DNA from 2 places in the Paenibacillus sp. EC2-1 genome. Region 1 is predicted to be linked to the other one. Evidence: riboswitches for the same ligand, from Rfam matches in the RefSeq annotation. Region 1 holds a riboswitch; the other holds the start of a gene.

Region 1 (3,188 bases):
CCCAACTACAGACAGCTTCGATGTCCGTAATCATCATGAGCGGGTTCGTTGGCGTCTCAATAATGATCGCCTTCGTATTCGGTGTTCTTGATTGCTCTAACGCATCCATATCATTGGTATCTACATACGTTGCCGTAACTCCAAACCTAGATAAGATTTTCTCAATCAAACGATAAGTGCCCCCGTAAAGATCCAGTGACACGATGAGGTGATCTCCTTGACCAAACAGGGCAAACACAGTCTGTAAGGCTGCCATACCTGAGCTACAGGCAAATCCCGCATCACCCGATTCAAGTGCTGCCGCCGCTTCCTCAAGCACTGTTCTTGTCGGACTCTTCGTTCTTATATAATCAAAGCCTGTACTTTGACCTAATTTCGGATGACGAAATGCAGTCGCTTGATAGATTGGAAAATTAATAGCTCCCGTAACCGGTTCCTCTATCGATCCAATCTGAGCTAATCTACTCTCAATTTTCAGATGCTTGTTCTCCATCTTGTTCTCTGCTCCTCCTTCAGCTGTACATTCTCTTTTTATCTATATTTGTGGTCCGATATCATAAGGTGTTTCTTGATATACATAGTAATTGAGCCAATTTGAGAATAATAAATTCGCATGAGCCCTCCATACAGAAGGAGGTTTCCTTGCCGGATCGTCTTTCGGATAGTAGTTACGCGGAAGTGCAATATCCATCCCTTTAGCTGCATCCCGCTCATACTCCCACCGAAGTGAATCAGAGTCATATTCTGAGTGTCCTGTCACAAAAATCTGTTTGCCATCCTTCGAGGCTACCAGATACACGCCAGCCTCCTCGGATTCTGATAAAATCATAAGGTCTTTCGCTCGCTTGATATCTTCTCGCTGCACATCGGTATGCCTGGAGTGAGGAGCGTAGAACACTTCGTCAAAGCCGCGGAGCAGCTTAACCGTTGGCTCGTTCACTGTATGAGAGAATACACCGAAACACTTCTCGGGAAGGCTGTACTTCGCCACATCATAATGATAGTAAAGGCCTGCTTGAGCTGCCCAACATATATGGAGCGTTGAAGTTACATTCTGCTTGCTCCATTCGAAAATTTCGGTAAGTTCATCCCAGTAGTTCACATCTTCGAATTCTAGCTGTTCCACTGGCGCACCCGTAATAATCATGCCGTCAAACCGGCGATGCTTGACTTCTTCAAATGTTTTGTAGAATGATTCCAGATGCTCTGCCGGGGTGTTTTTTGAAGTGTAGGAGCCCGGATGAAGCAGCACAACATCGACCTGGAGAGGGGAATTACCGATCAGCCTTAGCAGCTGCGTCTCTGTCGTCTCCTTAGTTGGCATCAAATTCAGAATGGCAATCCGCAGCGGGCGGATATCCTGTTGAAATGCATGGCTTTCGTCCATTACGAAAATGTTCTCCCCAGCAAGTATTTCCTTTGCAGGCAGGGTGTCTGGAATTTTGATCGGCATCATTATTCCTCCTTCGGGTTAATAAATAGTCAAGACTGCATAATACATGGTCAGAGAAGGCCAAGGTATACAAAAAAGACCTATCTCTGTTGAGAAAGGTCATATGTACAGAAACTATGCGCCTCTCTCATCTGTCAGACTGCAGCGATCCTTACTACGTAAGGCCACAATACATCCTGCAAGAATTAGCACCGTGCGATGTTGCCGCCGGTTGCCGGGTTTCATAGGGCTAGTCCCTCCACCTGCTCTTGATAAGATTTCGCTGATATAAAGTTGTAAATTTCCTAATATTGCTGATTAATACTTTAAATCAAGAACATTTTTTCGTCAAGAAGCTTTGTGTTAAAAAACAAGAACATTTCACCGCTTTCTTCCATATCCTGTACAAGGACATATGACGCCTTAATTCCACCTTGAAAAGGTAATAACCTCAGCGTTATACTAGACAGGTGCTAATTAACCATATGAAAGAGGTGACATGAAAGATGGACGGTGACCCGAGCCAGAAGCTGGATGTAAGTGACGCAAAACCGCATAGGATTAAGATCAGCTTACCGGTGGCGGGCAACGTTATTTTTCGTGTGCTCTATTAAACCCTTTTGCCGAGTCATGTGACTTGTTCGCATACGACTATGCCGGTAAGCTGATACCCTATGCCTTTATTCGATAATGCGCAAGCAGTGAATTAAGGAGTGATATCAGATGAAAATCCGGTTGGTAAATTCGGGTGTTTTTACCCCTGTAGACGATATTGAAACGACATTAATAGCTCCACCAGACGGATTTTACTGGATCGACGCTGATGTAGAGGACTTGCTGGAGCTCCAGCCTCTCTTCTCTCTGCATGATCTGGCTGTAGAAGACACGCAGAGCGAGGAAGAACAGCGTCCTAAGATTGAAATATATGAGAACCACTACTTTATCGTAGTTAACAGCATTCGATTTGATGATGAGGAAATCTTCCTGAGAGCTCTTAATATCTTCCTTGGCAGGCATTTCATCATTACGGTGACGAAACAGAAGATTCATGAACTTCGCGCTGTGAAGCCTCTACTCTGGGAAGATGAGGCTAACACACCTGACCGATTCTTATATATTCTGATCGACTTGGTTACAGATAACTATTTCACAGTTGGTGACCGAATTGAAGCACGTATAGATCAGCTTGAAGAAGATATTCTAATGCATACCAAGAAATCACATTTGAACGAAATTATTGGTCTACGAAGTGAAATACTGTGGCTTAAAAAAGTACTTGGTCCGCAAAAAGAAGTGATCAATACACTGAATAAGAAAGACTTACGCCTGATTGATGATCAGCTGCAAAAGTACTTTAGCGATATATATGAGAATGCTGTAAAAATATCCGAGACCTTCGAAACTTACCGCGACCTGATGAGTAACCTTCGAGAAGCATATCAGTCCAGTATAGCGAATCGCGCGAATGAGATCATGAGAGTTTTTACGGCCATGACAACCATTTTCATGCCTCTAACTGTCATCACAGGTATATACGGAATGAACTTTGAATTTATGCCTGAGTTAAAATGGAAGTATTCCTATTTTGCTGTCATCGGCCTTATGATTTTCCTCGGTTCTGGCATGTTTTATCTGTTCCGCAAGAAAGATTGGCTATGAAATTTAAAAATAACGGGTTCCCTTCAATTCGTGAAGAGAAACCCGTTTTTTGTTGATTCATACTGCGTTCTGCTTATCAAAAGCTTGCCGGCGGAAT
Region 2 (3,188 bases), 330 kb from region 1:
AGCCACAATCATCACTTCAGTTTCGTAGCGGTAATAACCATACTTAATTGCTAAATCACCAAGTCCGCCTCCACCTACCATACCCGACATTGCGGTATAGGAAACAAGGGTAACGATTGTGATTGTCATGGCAGCAAGTAAGCCTGGTCTTGCTTCGGGAAGCAGCACTCGCCATATCACCTGGCCAGTAGATGATCCCATCGAATGAGCTGCTTCAATCACACCCTTGTCCACCTCATTGAGTGATGTTTCAACTAATCTTGCAAAGAACGGAGCTGCACCAACCACGAGGGGAGGAATCGTGCCAAGCACGCCATAAGACACACCCACAATCGACTTCGTAATCGGAATCATAGCTACAATCAGAATGATAAACGGTACGGAACGAAGGATATTTACCACAAATGACAGAACCCCATATCCAACACGAACCCATCTTGATGAGGATCGGGCTGCCATGTATAACAACACACCAATTGGAAGTCCAATTAGGAATGTAAACAAGGCGGATGATGCCAGCATTTTAAGTGTGTCCAGTATCGCGGTAACAATCTCATCCCAGTTCACTTCAGAAAAATTAAGACCAAACATCAATCCATCACCTCCACATCAAGTCCCTGTTCGAGCAGTCTCTGAATGGTTAGGTCAATCGCTTGCATATCGCCTTCAAATCGAACAATCAACTGACCGTACGGTGTATGTTTAATCGTTGAAATTGTACCTTGTAAGATTGCGAACGCAACTCCGGTTTCACGAACGGTTTGAGAAAGCGTTGATTCATACGTTTTGGAACCGAGAAATGTAATCTTAGCCGCACGGGACGATTCAGCGTGAGGCGCATGAATGGCCAGTTTTAACGCATCCCCACTATCTGTTTCCTTACGGACAAATTCCTGTGTTACTTCATGTTGAGGTTTTAAGAATACTTTAGTAACGGGACCTTCCTCCACTATTCCACCTTGATGAATGACCGCAACACGGTCACAGATTGTCTGGATGACGTGCATTTCGTGAGTAATGAGCACAATCGTTAGATTGAAGCGCTGATTGATGTCGAGCAGCAATCTAAGAATGGAATCGGTTGTCTGTGGATCTAGTGCAGAGGTCGCTTCATCACAGAGCAACACTTCTGGATCGCTCGCAAGTGCCCTTGCAATACCAACCCGTTGTTTCTGTCCGCCAGACAACTGCGAAGGGTATTTGTTACGATGTGCCTCCAGTCCAACAAGTTCTAGAAGCTCATTTACTTTGCGTTCAACCTCAGCCTTCGGTGTCTTAATTAAGCGAAGTGGAAATGCGATATTCTCAAATACCGTTGCAGAAGATAGCAAGTTAAAATGTTGAAAAATCATGCTGATCTTTCGGCGTTCCGCTTGAAGTTGCTTATTGTTAAGAGACGTTAAATTAACTCCATTAACCCAGACCTCACCGGAGGTTGGGCGTTCGAGCAAGTTGATACAACGGATCAATGTACTTTTACCTGCTCCGGAGTGTCCGATAACTCCGAATATTTCACCTTTTTCAATCGACAGATTCAATTCTGACAATGCAGTCGTTAACGTTCCGGCTTTTCCATACTGCTTCGTCAAAGATTTAAGTTCGATCAATCCCAGTTCCTCCTCATACAATTTATCGAATGATACAAAAATAAAAGAGCCCTCTCTTTGCAGAATCAAAAAGGGCCCTCTTTACGTAAAGACGAATGCCTTTTCTCATCTGTCAAAACTGCATGATCATCCGCAGTTTTGAAGGAATTAGCACCATGTCATTCCAAGCGCTTCAGTCACGATTGACTGTACACTAGGAATCGGTTGCCGGGCTTCATCGGGCCTGTCCCTCCGCCTCTCTCGATAAGAAAACATCGATATGAAATTATAATTAATTAGCTTTCAATAACATTTCAAATTCAAGAATGCAATTGTTAGTATAGATTCTTTTTGCATGTTTGTCAAAAGGAATTTATAGGCTTAAAGCCTCAAGAACTTACACCTTTATCCGCCCATAGTTCATTAGTATAGCGATATGAAGCTGACAAAGTCTTGCATACCATATCAAGTCCTTGCTTCAAATCATCCAAATGCTGATCCAGATCCTCTAGCTCTATTTTGTCATGGAGCCCTTGGTGCCGCTGCCACAGATCATCTTGCATCTCGGAGTTCATATAATGAATCTCTGCATTTCTTCGTTTACGCAGTGCATCGATAGCCGGATCATAATGATCATTAATCGCTTCCAGTTTACTCGCTAAATCTTCATGTGTTTTGGTATATCTAAATTGACGAACTACTGTAAAGTAGGAGAAATGAGCTTTATACTTGGCGGTATTCAGATTATATATCTCATTCAGTACGGTTCCAAGCTTATCAAGATTGGAGAATACCCGAATGAACCCATCCTTATAAAAATATACATATCGTGCATAGTCGCCTTGTTCCAGTGGAGACATGTCATCAACATATCCCGCTATTACGGATTTACGAAAGTGACTTGCAGCAAACCAGCTCTGCTCCAATTCATCCAATGATCCAATGAGACCACGAGTCCAGATCTCCAGCTTACGGAAGTCATGTGTTGGGTCTTGGCTCTTCTCAATTTCCTTTTGTAGCAACTGCGTTGTCTTTACCATGGTCTCCACGGCATCTTTAAGTAATCCTTCATTTATACGGGGTGGTTCCCCAAGTAATATTCGAAGCATGGCGTTCCCCCCTAAAAGTTAAGTTCTGGCTTATCGGGACCGATCTCATTCCTATCTTTAAAATGTCCTTAACTAGCCTATATTCATTCCTATTTACAACAAAAAACCCCGAACAATTGTCCTGGGATTTTGTTGATGATTGAATCTAACTACTTCATTTGTGCGCGTTTGACGAAGTGGACTGATCAAGAAGGGTTCTTTCCGCTAAGGGGTCTGCTTAACTGCCATGCTCTTACGCTTAAATAACATAAAACACCGAATAATCCGGATATGAGTAATGTATGGCCCAAAGCTGCAAAAATATACAATTCTTCATTGTGTAGTGTTGCCATCAAGAGTGGACCACTTAGTACTTGCATTAAGCAAAGAACGACTGCTGATACACCAAGCATTTGAATTTCACGATTATTCCGGTTTCGCCAAAAGGCAAAGTGTCCCATCACCGCTACCACTAGTAACAGAAGTGCTGCCGCAACCCTATGCATAAAGGCAA

The links. A riboswitch is a leader RNA that binds a small molecule or an ion and turns the genes downstream of it on or off. The one in region 1 is predicted to bind S-adenosylmethionine.
Region 2: another riboswitch for S-adenosylmethionine. It lies ahead of ACK8P5_RS21405 (methionine ABC transporter ATP-binding protein); the one in region 1 lies ahead of metA (homoserine O-acetyltransferase MetA).

Annotation. Positions count from the first base shown of each region.
Region 1 is NZ_CP186006.1:4,246,546-4,249,733, forward strand. Features, by position in the region: gene ACK8P5_RS19765 (PLP-dependent transferase) at 1-493, opposite strand, end outside; gene metA (homoserine O-acetyltransferase MetA) at 536-1,453, opposite strand; SAM riboswitch class I at 1,578-1,711, opposite strand; gene corA (magnesium/cobalt transporter CorA) at 2,156-3,091, shown strand; gene ACK8P5_RS19780 (HRDC domain-containing protein) at 3,149-3,188, opposite strand, start outside.
Region 2 is NZ_CP186006.1:4,577,518-4,580,705, forward strand. Features, by position in the region: gene ACK8P5_RS21400 (methionine ABC transporter permease) at 1-591, opposite strand, end outside; gene ACK8P5_RS21405 (methionine ABC transporter ATP-binding protein) at 591-1,607, opposite strand; SAM riboswitch class I at 1,710-1,857, opposite strand; gene ACK8P5_RS21410 (Cthe_2314 family HEPN domain-containing protein) at 1,976-2,695, opposite strand; gene ACK8P5_RS21415 (COX15/CtaA family protein) at 2,881-3,188, opposite strand, start outside.